2 regions of the Achromobacter sp. NCFB-sbj8-Ac1-l genome follow, and region 2 is predicted to be linked to the other one. Evidence: predicted binding sites of a transcription regulator. Region 2 holds the regulator's gene; the other holds the start of a gene.
What was found. The regulator FliA, encoded in region 2, starts transcription of late flagellar genes. The targets are predictions, from matches to a motif close to CTAAAGTTTNNNNNNNNNNNGCCGNTA.
Positions count from the first base shown of each region.

Region 1: ACUDP5_RS22475 (FlxA-like family protein) is a predicted target of FliA. The motif match lies at 2,923-2,949, and genes of this name have one in related genera.

Region 1 covers NZ_CP199812.1:4,899,713-4,907,165, reverse strand. Annotated here, with positions in the region: gene ACUDP5_RS22485 (ABC transporter permease) at 1-870, opposite strand, end outside; gene ACUDP5_RS22480 (ABC transporter substrate-binding protein) at 977-2,302, opposite strand; gene ACUDP5_RS22475 (FlxA-like family protein) at 2,450-2,881, opposite strand; gene ACUDP5_RS22470 (uracil-xanthine permease family protein) at 3,015-4,331, shown strand; gene ACUDP5_RS22465 (methyl-accepting chemotaxis protein) at 4,434-6,053, opposite strand; gene greA (transcription elongation factor GreA) at 6,731-7,207, shown strand; gene ACUDP5_RS22455 (YhbY family RNA-binding protein) at 7,339-7,453, opposite strand, start outside.
Region 2 covers NZ_CP199812.1:2,499,113-2,507,189, forward strand. Annotated here, with positions in the region: gene ACUDP5_RS11490 (flagellin N-terminal helical domain-containing protein) at 1-786, opposite strand, end outside; gene ACUDP5_RS11495 (methyltransferase regulatory domain-containing protein) at 1,037-2,635, opposite strand; gene ACUDP5_RS11500 (RNA polymerase sigma factor FliA) at 2,805-3,560, opposite strand; gene flhD (flagellar transcriptional regulator FlhD) at 3,991-4,314, shown strand; gene flhC (flagellar transcriptional regulator FlhC) at 4,345-4,926, shown strand; gene motA (flagellar motor stator protein MotA) at 5,044-5,913, shown strand; gene motB (flagellar motor protein MotB) at 5,925-6,914, shown strand; gene ACUDP5_RS11525 (response regulator) at 6,917-7,297, shown strand; gene cheA (chemotaxis protein CheA) at 7,327-8,077, shown strand, end outside.

The DNA.
Region 1 (7,453 bases), 2.4 Mb from region 2:
GCGCTTCTGGATCGAGTTGCCGCCCTTTTGCAGCGTGGAATAGTCGCGCCCCTTGAGCACCCGCGCCGACAGCCACAGCGCCAGGATCGAAAACGCGATCATGATCACGCTGATCACATAACCCAGCGGATCTTCCAGGCCCACCTGGGTGATGCGCAGATAGGCCTGCGGCGCCAGCATGTTGGTGGTGCCCAGCACCAGCGGCGTGCCCAGGTCATCGAACACCTTCACGAACACCAGCGACGTGCCCGCCACGTAACCGGGCAGCGCCAACGGGAAGATCACCCGGCGGAACAGCCGGAACCCGCGCGAACCCAGGTTGAAGGCCGCCTCTTCCATGGCGCCGTCGATGTTGCGCAGCGCCACCACCAGGTTCATCAGGATGAACGGGAAGTAGTGCAGGGCCTCGACGAAGATCACGCCGTTCAGCCCGTCCATGAACGGGATGGTGAAGCCGAACCAGTCGTTCAGCAGCAGGTTCACGCTGCCCGAACGGCCGAAGATCAGCTGCATGGCCACGGCGCCCACGAAGGGCGGCATGATCAGTGGCAGCACGCCCAGCGTCTGGATGATGAGTGCGCCGCGGAAATCGAAGCGCACCGTGAAATACGCCAGCGGCACCGCGATCAGCGAGGCCAGCAGGGCGGACCAGCCCGCGACGTAGAGGCTGTTGAAGAAGGCCTCGCGCATCAACGGCTGGTTGAAGAAGGCGCCGAAGTGGCCCGTGGTGAAGCTGCCGTCCGCATTGACGAACGCCGTGTAGAACACGGTGCCCACCGGCACGGCCAGGAACAGCGCCAGGAAACCCAGCACCAGAAGCGCGGCCAGCACAGGGCCGGCGGGCAGGCGGGTATGGCCCGGAAGATTCATCGAGATTCCCGTTGTGGTTGAAGACAGGCGGTGGCCGCCGGTCCGTGCCAAGGGCCGGCCCGACGGTCATGCGGGCGGGGCGAGCCCCGGCCCCGCAGGTCCTGCGCTACAGCGCTGCCGCTTCCCGCGCCAGCTTCACGGCCTGCTCATAATTGCTTTTGGCCGTGCCGTTCCATTCGCCTTCCAGCTGCGTGATCTGCTGGTTGACCGCCGCGTCCTTCTTGTTGCCGCTGAAGATCTTCAGGAAGGCCGGGTCGGCGGCTTTCTTGCCGTCGACCAGCGGGGCCCACGCCAGCCTGCGCGCCTGTGCCAACAGTTCTGCCGGCTTGCCGCTCTTGGCCTTCTCGCCCAGCTTGGCCTCGGCGTCGTAGATCGCCTTGGTCGCCGCCTGCAATTCCTTCAGGCGGAACGTGACGGTCTGGTCATACAGCGACTGCACCACGTAGTAGCGCGTCTGCGACAGGTCGGCATTGAACTGGACCTTGCTGCGGCGTGCGATCTCGGCCGGGTCCGGATAGCCTTCGGGCACCTTGCCGGCCAGCGCCGAGTACGGCAGCACCGGCAGGCGCGAGATCTTCGGTTCCAGCAGCAGTTCCTGGCCTGCCTGGCTCAGGGTGAAGGCGATGAACTTCTTGCCTTCCTCGGTGTTCTTGGCGCCGTCGATCAGCGCGATGTTGGCCGGCACGATGGCCGTTTCCGACGGATAGACGAATTCCACGGGGAACTTCGAATACTTGCTCGACAGGCCGAAGAAGTCGATGACCGGACCCGCGCCGAACTGGCCGTTGTTCACGCCGTCCGGCACGCCGAACGAACGTTCGGTGACCGCGCTGCTGTTGCCCGACATGCGCAGCAGCGTATTCCAGCCGTCATCCCAGCCTTCGCCCTGCAGGATCGTTTCCACGGTCAGGTGCATGGTGCCCGAGCGCGATGGGGAGGTGATGCCGACATGGCCGAACCATTGCGGCGCCAGCAGGTCCTTCCATTCGACCGGCGCGGGGATGTTGTGGGCCTTGATGTAGCGCGTGTTGTAGACGATGCCGTAGCCGGCCAGCGCCTGTCCGAGGTACATGCCGCCAGGGTCGTTGATGGGGTAGTTGCCGATCTTGTCCGGCACATTCCTGTTGGCCACGTCCGACGAGTTGGCCAGCAGCTTGTCGCGGCCCAGCACCTCGAACGCGTCGGGGGCGCTGGCCCAGAACACCTCGGGGCGCTGGCCCGCCGGCGTTTCGCGCACGTAGGCGATGCCGGACACGGTGTTCTTGTTCAGGATTTCCAGCGTGATGCCCGGGTTGGCCTTTTCGAACGCGGTCTTGTAGGCCTGGGTCAGGTCTTTCGGGAACGACGTGATGACCGTGACGGTGCCCGCCAGGGCCGGCGCCGCGCAGGCGGCCAGCAACGCCCCTGCAAGGGCTGTGCGCATTGCATGCATGGTTTGTCTCCGTGGTTTTTTGATTTGTCCGGAGACCTTAATGGCTGCGCCCGCCGCACGTCCAATCAGAAATTTTGATGCGCGTCATCAGCCCGGGGGGGGGGCTGGCGCCGGTCCCGCCGAAGCACCGGCGCAGGGAAAACGCGCTTACGCCGTGGCTGCCACGCCGCCGTTCGCTTTGGCCATCGCCTTGGCTTTTTCGGCCATGACCTGCTGGATCTGGCTCATGATCTGCATCGCCTGGCCGTTCAGTGCTTGCATCTGCGTGGCTTTTTGCTCGGCCGACGCGTTGCTGTCGCGCACGCGTGCAATCTGCTCCATGACCCGCTTGAGCTGGCGCTGCAGTTCCTTGATCTGCCGGGTGTAGTGGTCGTCGTTCTCGGAAGATTCCGTTTCCTCCGTCTGGCCCACCTTCATGGCGCCGGCATTGGACACGCGGATCTTGCCGTCGGGCGTGACGGTGACGCCCTTGCTGTCGTCCTTGGCGTCCTTGGCTTCCTTGTTGGCCTGGATTTTCTGCGCCCACAGGTCGGCGATGCTGCCGATGCGCGAGGTGCCGCTGATGGAATCGATGGCCATGAGGGGTCTCCAGAAGGAAGAATGACTGGGGGTTTCCACTAATACGGCATTCCGACCGGGAACTTAAGTTGCCGCCCGTTCCCGGCCCCCTTTACACTGGCGCCCGCTCACACCAATCACCCCCGGGGAATCCATGTCCAATTCCTATTTTCCGCGCTGGCGCCTGGCCGACGACGCCGAGCCCGGCGTCATCATCGCGCCCGATGAACGGCTGTCCTGGCCCAAGAACGTGGCCATGGGGGCGCAGCACGTGGTGGCGATGTTCGGCTCCACCGTGCTGGCGCCGCTGCTCATGGGCTTCGATCCCAACGTCGCCATCCTGATGTCGGGCATCGGCACCCTGATCTTCTTCCTGTTCGTCGGCGGCCGCGTGCCCAGCTACCTGGGCTCCAGCTTCGCCTTCATCGGCGGCGTCATCGCGGTGACCGGCTATGCCGGCGGCGGCGCCAATGCCAACATCGGCGTGGCGCTGGGCGCCATCATCGCCTGCGGACTGGCCTACACGCTGATCGGCGTCATCGTCTGGATCGTCAACGCCCGCGCGGGCGGCGGCGCCAACTGGATCGATACGCTGATGCCGCCGGTCGTGACCGGCGCGGTCGTCGCGGTGATCGGCCTGAACCTGGCGCCCATCGCCGCCAAAGGCGCCATGGGCGCCTCGGGCTTTGATAGCGCCATGGCAATTGTCACCATCCTGTGCGTGGGCGGCATCGCCGTCTATACCAAGGGCATGGTGCAGCGGCTGTTGATCCTGGTCGGCCTGATCCTGGCCTGCGTGGTGTACGCCCTCTGCGCCAACGGCCTGAATCTGGGCAAGCCCATCGACTTTTCCGCCGTGTACGCCGCGGCCTGGTTCGGGCTGCCGCATTTCGCTGCACCGGTCTTCAAGGCCGAGGCAATGGGCCTGATCGTGCCGGTGGCCATCATCCTGGTCGCCGAGAACCTGGGCCACGTCAAGGCGGTCAGCGCCATGACCGGCCAGGACCTGGACCGCTACCTGGGCCGCGCCTTCGTCGGCGACGGCGTGGCCACCATGGTGTCGGGCGCAGTGGGCGGCACCGGTGTCACCACCTATGCCGAGAACATCGGCGTGATGGCGGTCACCCGCATCTATTCGACGCTGGTGTTCGTCATCGCGGCCCTGATCGCCATCGTGCTGGGTTTCTCGCCCAAGTTCGGCGCCTTGATCCAGACCATCCCGGCCCCCGTGCTGGGCGGCATGTCGGTCGTGGTGTTCGGCCTGATCGCCATCGCCGGGGCCCGGATCTGGGTCGTGAACCAGGTCGACTTCAGCGACAACCGCAACCTGATCGTGGCCGCCGTCACGCTGGTGCTGGGCGCGGGCGACTTCACGGTCAAGCTGGGCAACTTCACGCTCGGCGGCATCGGTACCGCCACCTTCGGCGCGATCATCCTGTACGCGTTGCTGCGTCGCAAGAAGCAGGGGTAGGGCGGCGGTTGCCGCTTGCGCCTTGCCGCTGGCCGGGCGCTCGGGCCCGGCCCCTGGCCGCCGGCCCGGGCTGGCGTGACGTCCGCCCAGGCCGGCCCCCTCTCAGGGCCGTGATAGCCGCGAAGCCGGTGCCCGGCCCGCCACCCGCACCGGCGCCGCCTCGATCACCTGGCCCGACTGGGTCTTGAAGACTGCGGTGGCCTCGGAAAGGCGCCGCGCCTGGTCCTCCATCGCCGATGCCGCGGCCGAGGCTTGTTCCACCAGCGCGGCGTTCTGCTGTGTCACCTCGTCCATCTGCGACACCGCCAGGGTGACCTGGTCGATGCCGCCGGCCTGCTCGGCCGACGCCGCCGAGATTTCGCCCATGATGTCGGCCACTCGCTGCACCGAGGTCACGATTTCCTCCATGGTCTGGCCGGCGGCCGATACGTGCGACGCCCCTGCCGCCACCGTCTCGACGGAGGTCTCGATCAGGGCCTTGATTTCCTTGGCCGCCTGCGCCGCGCGCTGGGCGAGGGTGCGCACTTCGCCCGCCACCACCGCAAAGCCCTTGCCCTGTTCGCCCGCTCGCGCCGCCTCCACGGCCGCATTGAGCGCCAGGATGTTGGTCTGGAAGGCAATGCCGTCGATCACCGAGACGATGTCGGCGATACGGCGCGAGCTGTCGGAGATGCCTTGCATCGTCGCCACCACCTGGCCGACCGTGTGGCCGCCGCGCTGGGCCACTTCCATGCTGACCGCGGCCAGTTGGTTGGCCTGGGCGGCGTTTTCGGCATTCTGCTTGACCGTGGCGGCCAACTGCTCCATCGTGGCCGCCGTTTCCTCCAGCGCCGCCGCCTGCTCTTCGGTGCGAGTCGACAGGTTGGCGTTGCCCGCGGCAATCTCGGCCGCCCCGACGTTGATTTCCTCCACCCCCTGGCGCACGGTCGTGACCGTACGCGTCAGCCCGTCCTGCATGCGCTTGACCGCCGAGAACAGCGTGCCGATCTCGTTGTTCGATCGGGCGTCCACCCGCTGGGTCAGGTCGCCGGCGGCGATGCGGTCGAAGTGCCGGCCCGCGTCCTGCAAGGGCAGCAAGACGCCACGCCGGATGAAGGCCCAGCACAGCGCCGCCAGCAGCACGGCTACCGACAGCAGCACGATGGACGACACCTTGGCTGTCGCGTAGGTGTTCTGCGAACGGCCCAGCACCCCGTCGCTGCGTTCCTGCACGCGCGCCAGGAAGACCTGCATGTCCTTGGCGAAATTCGTGTCAGCCTGCCGCACGGCGTCTTCGCCCTGCTGGTAGCGGGCCACCGAGCGTTCCTTCAGCGCCGAATCCAGTTCCTGCAGCGCCGCCGCGTAGCCGTTGAAGCGGCCTTGCAGCGCCAGGGCCAATTCCTGGCCGCGCTCGCTCTTGGGTACTTCCATGTAACGGGCAAAGCGCTCGCGCGCCAGTTGCAACTGTTCGGCGGCAGTCGCTTCGGCTGCCGCGGCCTGGTCGTTGGCGCCGGCCTGCAGGGCGGCAATGCCGGCGCCCAGCGCCAGGCGGGTCCGCAACAGGGCGCCATTGGTCTCGTACAGCGGATCGACCTGGTGCACGGCCACATTATTCAGGTCTTCGATTTCCCGCACGCTGTTTTCGGCATTCATCCAGCCTAGGCCGCAAGCCAGCGCCAAGGCCACCACGAAGCAGGCCAGCACCAGCATCATTCCCGTACGGACTTTCAATTTTTCCAGCATGAGAGCTCCCGTTCTTGAACGCGCTCCACCGCTGGCGCGGGCCCCAAGCCCATGGGCGCTGCGGTAGAGGGGCAAACGTCGAGCCGGATGACTGCGATGCGTCCGCCCAATCTGCAACACGCACAATCGATCGATTCCCGCGGCGGCCACATTATGTCGTTGGCCGTCGCGCCCCTCGGATTTGATTAAGGAAAACCGCCGGTTGATTCCGACTTGTATTTAATTGTTATTAATGGGCCGATTTGTCGGTTATACCTTTTTTATTCGATACCACCGCGCGTTTTTACAGAAACCCCGGGCCCTCCCGATATCCAGGCTATCGGTGAGTATCTTTTATGCAACGCGCGGCAGCGGCCCTTGCCGGGTCAGGGGCGGGCGGGGTTGGTGGGGGACGGATCTGGAAGCAGGCCGTTTTGGGAAACGACGGGTTTTAGCGGGTTACAGCGGCGAAATGCGCCGAAAACGACGGTTTCTCCGGTGGCTTGCAATTCCCGTGGACTTTGACCACAATATGGCCTTGATTGCCCCGGTTCCGACCCGAGCCGGGGTTTTGTTTTGGTCGAAGCTTGCCGCATCCGCCTGGCGAGCCGACCGGACGCCTACCGCGTCAGGTCCAAGACCTTCACACCGAGAACGCTCCGTCCGGGGCGTTTTCTACTTTTGTTTGGGAAACGACAATGTCTGCCATTCCTTTGACCGTGCGCGGGGCCGAGCGCTTGCAAGAAGAGCTCCAGCGGCTGAAAACCGTGGAACGTCCCGCCGTCATCAACGCTATCGCTGAAGCGCGCGCGCAGGGCGATCTGTCGGAAAATGCCGAGTACGATGCGGCTCGCGAGCGCCAAGGTTTTATCGAGGGCCGGATTGCCGAACTTGAAGGCACGCTTTCCAATGCCCACCTGATCGACCCGACCTCCCTCGAGGCCGAAGGGCGCGCCGTGTTTGGCGCTACCGTCGACATCGAAGACCTGGATTCGGGCGACCGTGTGACGTACCAGATCGTCGGCGACGTCGAAGCCGACATCAAGTCGAACCTGATCTCCGTGTCGAGCCCCGTGGCCCGCGCACTGATCGGCAAGAGCGAAGGCGATGTCGTCGAGGTCAAGGCCCCGGCTGGCGTTCGCGAATATGAAGTCCTGGGCGTGCGTTACATCTGACGCCTGCCAATAGCGGTAACATCAGCAAAACACCATAGCCAGAACGTAGCGTTCGTCAGGATTTCCGCGGCTAGCAGGCGGAACGCTATGGTGGACCGGGCGCGTAAAGCGCCCGTTTTTGTGCCCGGGTTCTATCTTTTGGGCGACGACTTGCGGCTGGTGCCGCTGCGTGCCCCGGCCCGCAGGCTGAGCGCGCTGCCGGCGCGACGCGGAATGCCGTGGGCGCTGGAAGACGTCTTCTTGTTG
Region 2 (8,077 bases):
CGCGCCGATGCCAGCGGCAGCGGTCTTGTTGGTGAACGTGAAGTTGCCGTTGGCTGCGTCGTACGTGTAGGAGTTGCCGCCGCCCACGTTGACTTGGTTGCCATTTTCCAGCTTGGCGAAGGCTTGATCAGCGCTGACCTTGGCGAACTTGGTCGTCACGGTCCAGTCGTTGGCAGTGGCGCCGGTGCCTGCGACACCGCCAGCAGCTTGCAGGTCGGACACGGTGGCGGTGCGGTTGTTCGTCACGCCCTTGCCGTTCACGTTGAAGCCGTCCAGACCCAGCGTCTTGACGCTGATTTCCGACAGGTTCAGGGTGATCGTTTCGCCGTCGTTGGCGCCGACTTGCAGCGTCAGCGGCTTGGCGTTGCCCGACAGAACCTTCACGCCGTTGAAGTCGGTTTGTTCGGAGATGCGGTTGATGTCGTCCAAGCGTTGCTTGATTTCATCTTGCATCGAGTTCAACTGCTCTTGCGAGTAGTTGCCGTTACCGGCTTGCACCGACAGTTCGCGAACGCGCTGCAGGTGGGTGTTGATTTCGGAGGCGGCGCCTTCCGTCGTCTGGGCCAGCGAGATGCCGTCGTTGGCGTTGCGGGCGGCTTGGGTCAGACCCTTGACGTTCGCGGTGAAGCGGTTGGCAATGGCCATACCGGCGGCGTCATCCTTGGCGCTGTTGATGCGCAGGCCGGACGACAGACGCTCGATGGCGGTACCCAGGGCGGATTGGGACTTGTTCAGGTTGTTCTGGGCAACCAGCGACAAGTAGTTGGTATTGATAACTGCAGCCATGTTTAAGCTCCCAAGGAGAGAAAGGCTTCTTCAAACCGGGCAGCTGAGCCGCCCAACTGTAACGTGAAGAACTGACTTAGTTGCTTTCAAGTTCGTCCGTTGCCAGGATTACGGCATTGCCAAATCAATCTTTAGGGCTAATTCGCGAAAGTCGTACTTTTTTCTGTTCCCGCCCTCGTTGTATTCTCCAGAGCCTGATTCTGCGCGGACAGAGAGCTCTATTGAATATAGGGGACGGGATATTGTGGCTTTAGCTCAGGAGGCCGCCCACTCGCAAGGCCGAGAGGATGCGGACCAGCAAAGCTTGGGCGACCGGGTCGGCGTTGCGGGCTCCCTTGAGTTCCAAGCCGTCTGGGTGAGGAACGCGACCAGACGTCAATGCATCACGCAGTTTCGTGCGTAATTCGGCCTGGGTCAGTGAGCCATCCAGCAGAGATGCGACATAGCGGGTGGCGGGGTCCGTACTCAGATTGACTGTCTGATGCCAAAGGTTTGAATGGCCGACTTGCAGGGATTGTTGGCTTGCCGCAATTATCAATTCACGAGCGGCGGGGATCAGGGCTGGCTTGCCTGGGCTGTTGAGATAACAAACAGGTTCGCAACGGTAGCGCAAGGCGCCGCAATTGAGCAGCGTGACGAGATTCAGGAAGGTGGCGTGTTCCAGGTCCGCACCCTTATGGGGGGATTTGGTGCCAGTGACGGCGCAAACTTGGTCGAACGAAAGCGATGCGGGCCAGGTCTGCTGCAGGGCTTCGATCAATGCGATCAACGATGCGTCGTGCGTGGCCAGACCCAAGTTGGATGGAGTACGGAAGTGCCGTTGCTCAGCGTTGGCCTGGTCGCGCTGCGTATCCGTGGCAAGTTGCGCGGCAAAGTGCATCGAGTTGAAGAAACTGGCTTCGGGGCGGTCCAGAATTTGTTCGGCACGCTCGGCATGCACCAACAAGCTCTGGCGGAATTGTCTGCCCACGGCGAAATCCAGGTATTGCTCCCGCATGAGGCGGTCAGCGTCGGAGGATAGCGACGAGAGCATTGCCGCTGTCGCAGTTCCGTAGTTCGAGGCGAAGGAGCCCTCGGGTTGGGCGTCGCTGACGTACGTGAGGGCCGCTTGTTGGATATTGGCGGCGAATTCCAGGAAATAGCACGGGGCGTTGATTGTCTCGAGATACTCGTGGAACAGGTAGTGGTCCGGATGCGGGCTGAGCTTGTTTGCAGCTTGCTGCAAGGCTTCACGCATAGGATTGCTCGGTGCAAGGCCGAATTCCATCAACTGCAGCATCTCCCTGGCTTTTTTCAGCTTTTCGGCGGGAGTAGTGGCCCCGAAGCTGTTCAATTGCATTGCATCTCGCAGCACGTCCGACGCCTTCCAGCCGGGATAGGTGTTGTAGCTGATGTAGGCAATGCCGTTCGGGGCGAGGTTGTCGCGGCATACGCGCAGGATGGCCTCGCGCACAACGGGCGGGACCCAGCTGAAGACGCCGTGGCAGATGATGTAGTCGAACTTGCCCAGGCTGTCGTCAATGTCCGTGATGCTCAGCGCGCGCAGGTCCAGATTGCGCAGGCCCAGTTGTTGCACGATTTTCCGTCCTGCGGCGATCTGCTCCGGAGACAAGTCGATGCCGACCACGTCCGCGTCAGGGTAGGCGGCGGCGAAGGGAATCAGGTTGCCGCCCGCAGCGCTGCCCAATTCAAGCACGCGAGCCTTTTCCAGCGGTGCGGAATCCAGGCCGTACAGGTGGGCGACCGCCCGCAAGTGCCCCGGAGCAGTCTGCGCGAAAGCGTTGGACGTGTAAGGGGTTTCGTCGTAGGTATCGGAAATTGCCTGATTCAGCAGATCGGGTTCAGTCATCTCGGGGTCCATGTCTAGGCAATCGCTTGCCTGGCGTCTTTGCCGTGCGAAAAGAGGTCAACGGTAGGTCAGCAGCCTACCAGCCGGGGCGCCGCGCGGAAGGCTTGAAAAGGGGCGGAAAGTGCCGGGGTTTTGGTGGGTTGCCGCGACGGCGCCCGCCAGGCCGCGCCTAGATGATCTGCGCGATCTGCCCTTCCTGGGGCAAATCCTGCCAGGCCTGCTCGCGCAGCTTGGCGCGGATGCGGGCGGTGGCCTGCGAGCGCAGCTGGCAGACGCGGGCTTCGGTCACGTTCATGATCGCGCCGATTTCCTTCAGGTTCAGGCCTTGCTCGTAGCACAGCGACAAGAGCAGCTTTTCGCGGTCGGGCAGGGTGTCGATGGCGTGGATGAGCGCCTGGCGGAAGTCGCCGGCCAGGAGGGAATCCAGCGGATTGCCGCCGGCCGAGCCGTGGTTGAGCGTGGCGGTCCAGTCGGTCTGGCCGGAGGCGGCGTCGGGCTCGGTGGCGAAATCTTCGTAATGCACGATCTGCACGCCCTGGGCGTCGTGCAGCAGCGTCTGGTATTCGTTCAGCGGCATGTCCAGCTGCTGCGCGATCTCGGCCTCGGTGGGGGCGCGCATCAGGCGCTGTTCCAGCTGCTGGATGGCCTGTTCGATCTTGCGGGCCTTGGCGCGCACGCTGCGCGGCAGCCAGTCCTGTCCGCGCAGCTCATCGAGCATGGCGCCGCGGATGCGGGTGGTGGCGTAGGTTTCGAACTGGGCGTCAGCCGTTTCCTGGTAACGCCGCACGGCGTCCAGCAGGCCGATCATGCCGGCTTGGATCAGGTCGTCCAGTTCGACGCTGGCCGGCAGCCGGGCGAGCAATTGCAGGGCCAGCTTCCGCACTAGCGGGGCATATTCGACCAAGCTGTCATCTGCGTGGGGCATTGCGGGAATGTCGGGCGGTGTCCATCGTGACGCGTCGTCGGTTGTTGTCAATTTGCGACATTGTCGACAAACGCGCGGCTGCGATAAAGCTAGCAAGATTCTGTGATCGGCAAGGTGTCATTGTCGGCAAAAGCCGTTATTTCATTCCTTAAAGCACGCAACGTTTTGAATGCTTATTTGGCAAATTGACGTAGATTTGTCAGGGATTTCTATGTCAAGGTGTATCGAAACGCCCGAGTTGCGCAATATCAACAAAGATTTGTCATATAAGTCATAGAAAATGACATGACCTGTGGTAAATTTTACTTAAATTGCGAACAAATGATACATTTCGCATTAAAACAGGATGCAGCGGGCAGGGCGCAACAGTGTTGCGAATTGTCCTTGGTTATCAAGCCCCTTCGGTGGGATAGGGAATAGGGAGTCGGGCGTGCAACAAGTCGAAAATTCTTTGCTGGCAGATATTCGCGAAGTGAATCTGTCTTATTTACTGCTCGCACAGCGCATGCTGCGCGATGACTATGCTGCATCGATGTTCCGCTTGGGTTTCAGCAACGAAGTTGCCGATATCCTGATGCGTCTTTCTCCGGCTCAGCTGGTGAAGCTGGCCAGCTCCAGCTCGCTGCTGTGCCGTTTCCGTTTCGACGATTACAGCCTGCTGTCCGCCCTGACGCACGACGTGCTGGGCGGCGCGCTGCAACAGGCGCACGCGACGATCCTGCTGGCCAAGCAACCTGTTGAAGAACTGGCCTGACGGCCTGTCGACCCCACTGGGACACGTGTAATGGCCACCAAGAGCGTTTCGCAGGAAGCGGATGACATTCTGCTTGCCAGCTCCATGATCACTTTGGGGGCGCGGCTGCAGGTGCTGGAGGCTGAAACCAGCCTGAGCCACGACCGCCTGGCACGCCTGTACCGCGAAATACGCGGCTGCTCGCCACCGAAGGGCATGCTGCCGTTTTCGGTTGACTGGTTCATGACTTGGTTGCCGAATATTCATTCGTCGCTCTTCTACAACGTGTATTCGTTCCTGAATTCGCGTACCAGCAGCAAAGGCATCCGCGCCATCATCGACGCGTACCGCCTGTACCTCGAAAACGCCGGCGTGGACAGCGCCGAATCCGCCGAACCCGTGCTGAGCTTTACCCGCGCGTGGATGCTGGTGCGCTTTTTCGACAGCGGCATGCTGCAGCTGTCCGCCTGCCGCCAGTGCGGCGGCCATTTCATTGCGCACGCCCATGATCCGCAGTCGGATTTCGTGTGCGCGATCTGCCGTCCGCCACCCCGGGCGGGCAAGACCCGCGCCGCGGCCAAGGCGCGCGCCGGCAGCCGTCCCGCACCCGCCGTGGACGCCGCCCGCTCCTGAGCGGCGTTTCCAAATACATCAAAAGCCCTGGAAAACTCCCCGTAACCCGCCTTTTTGGGTCGGGGGGAACAGGGGATCATTGACGCCGGTTTTAGACTTCGTTGGCAGGGGCCTGATGTGTTGATTGTTATCGGTTTTCTCGTGGTGATCGTGTCGGTCGTCGGCAGCTTCATAGCGCTGGGCGGCCACTTGGGCGCGCTTTACCAGCCGTTCGAACTCACGCTGATCTTTGGCGCCGCCTTCGGCGCCTTCCTGGCCAGCAACAGCAAGAAGTCCTTGATGCTGGTCAAGAACGCGCTGCCCGACATGCTGAAAAGCTCGCGCTACGGCAAGGACGTCTACATGGAGCTGATGGCGCTCCTGTACGTGCTGCTGAACAAGGCGCGGCGCGAAGGCCTGATGGCCATCGAATCGCATATCGAGGATCCGGCCTCCAGCCCGATCTTCAGTGAATACCCGCGTATCGCCAAAGACGCCAAGCTCATGGAGTTCATCACGGACTACCTGCGCATCATGATCAGCGGCAACATGAGCTCGTTCGAAATCGAAACGCTCATGGACGAGGAAATCGAGACCTACCGCCACGAGCGCGAAGTGCCTGCCAATGCGCTCAAGCAGATGGCCGACGGGCTGCCGGCCTTCGGCATCGTGGCCGCGGTGCTGGGCGTGATCAAGGCGCTGGCCGCCGTGGACCAGCCGCCGGCTATCCTGGGCGACCTGATCTCCAAGGCCATGGTCGGCACCTTCCTGGGTATTTTGCTGGCCTACGGCTTTGTCGGCCCGATGGCCTCGCGCGTCGAACGTCGTTCGGACGAAGCCATGAAAGTGCTGGAATGCATCAAGACCACGCTGCTGGCCAGCATGAACGGCTACCCGCCGCAGCTGGCGGTGGAATTCGGCCGCAAGGTGCTGTTCTCGTCCGTGCGTCCGACCTTCGGTGAGCTGGAAGAGCACGTCCGGCAGACCAAGTCGACCGCCAAGGCCTGACGGAGCGGGCCATGAGCACGGTAAACAACCACCGTGTGGTGATTCGCCGCAAGAAGGTCCACGGCGGCGGACACCACGGCGGCAGCTGGAAGATCGCCTACGCCGACTTCATCACGGCGATGATGGCGTTTTTCCTGGTGATGTGGCTGATCAGCATCGTGCCGCGCGAAGAACTGAAGGGCATCGCGGAGTACTTCCGCATGCCGCTGCGCGTGGCATTGACGGGCGGCCCCAGCAGCTCGGCCGAGACCAGCGCGGTGCCCGGCGGCGGGCGCGACCCCCTGCGCAACGACGGCGATGTGCGCCGCGCCCAGGGCAACCGGGTCGAGGCCCAGCCCATGGGCGACGCCGAGCGGCGCGACCAGCACCGCCTGGAAAACCTCAAGAAGCGCCTGGAAAACGTCATCGAGAACAGCCCGGTCCTGAAGAGTTTCCGGCCCCAGCTGCTGATCGACCTGACCACCGAAGGCCTGCGCATCCAGATCATCGACAACCAGAACCGCCCGATGTTCGCGACGGGGCGTGCCGAAGTGCAGCCCTACATGCGCGACATCCTGCGTGAATTGGGGCCGGTTCTGAACGAGCTGCCCAACAAGGTCAGCATCTCCGGCCATACCGACGCGTCGCAGTACGCCCGCGGCGAGCGCGCCTACAGCAATTGGGAGCTGTCGGCCGACCGCGCCAACGCCTCGCGGCAGGAATTGGTGGCCGGCGGCATGAACGAAAGCAAGGTCATGCGCATCCAGGGTCTGTCTTCCAGCATGAGCCTGGTTAAAGATGATCCGTATGCGGCCGTTAATAGACGTATCAGCCTAGTGGTGCTCAACCAGAGCACCCAGCGGCGCATCGAAAACGAGAACGCCGCCGCAGCGGACGTGAGCGCCAAGGATGCCCGCGAGGTTGGAACGGCCGTGGAGGCGGTGCAAGCCGCCGCCCAGGCCACGACGGCAACCAAGCAGGGCGAAACGGCGGCAACGCCGCAAGCTGAAGGGGCTCGATAGCAATGGCGGCAACGATTCTGGTGGCGGACGATTCGGCGACGATGAGAATGATCGTGCAGGCGACGCTGACGGGCGCGGGGTGGAAGGTGCTGACGGCCGGCAACGGCCAGGAAGCGCTGGAGATGGCCAGGCGCCATCCGGTGGATCTGGTGGTCAGCGACTGGAACATGCCCGTGATGGGCGGCCTGGAGCTGATCCAGGGTTTGCGTGAGCAGGACCAGTACCTGGATGTGCCGGTGCTGGTGCTGACCACCGAAGACGATGTGGATAGCAAGATGGCCGCTCGGGATCTGGGCGTTTGTGGCTGGCTTTCCAAGCCGGTCGACCCCGATGTGCTGGTGGAATTGGCGTCCGAATTGCTCGATGAGCAGTCCGGCGCGTAAGCAGGTTCATTTATGAAGGCGTACGGGTCATGAGTTCTGGTTTGGATCTCAGTCAGTTTTACGAGACCTTTTTCGACGAAGCAGACGAACTGCTCGCGCAAATGGAGCAGCTTCTGCTCGAGCTCGACGTGGGCGCGCCCGACATCGAGCAGCTCAATGCCATTTTCCGCGCGGCCCACTCGATCAAGGGCGGCGCGGCCACGTTCGGCTGCTTCACGCAGCTGGCGGGCACGACCCATCTGCTGGAAAACCTTCTGGACGCGATCCGCCGCGGCGAAATGGCGCTGCGCACGGACATGATTGATATTTTCTTGGAAACGAAAGACGTGCTCAAAAGCCAACTGGATGCCTACCGGGCCTCCGAAGAGCCCGATGACGCCGTGTTTGAGCGTATCTGCGCGGTCTTGAGGCAGCTCGCCCTGGAGCACAAGGACCCCGCCGCCGCGGCGCCCGCTCCGGCCCCTGTTGCGGCACCCGTTGCGGCGCCTGTCGTGGCGCCCGCGCCGGTGCAGGCCGCGCCTGAACCAGTGGCCGAGGTGGCCGCGCCCGCCGACACGGCCGGACTGCCGCTGCGCGTGCGCATCACCAAGGTATCCGACAAGGACGCCGAGTCGTTGCTGGAAGAAATGGGCAACCTGGGCCAGGTCAAGGCCAGCGAGCGCGCCAATGGCGTGCTGACCGTGTGGGTGGACAGCACCTGCACGCCGGACGATATCGAAGCGGTGTGCTGCTTCATCGTCGATGCCGACCAACTGAACATTGCCCGTGAAGCCGCGCCCG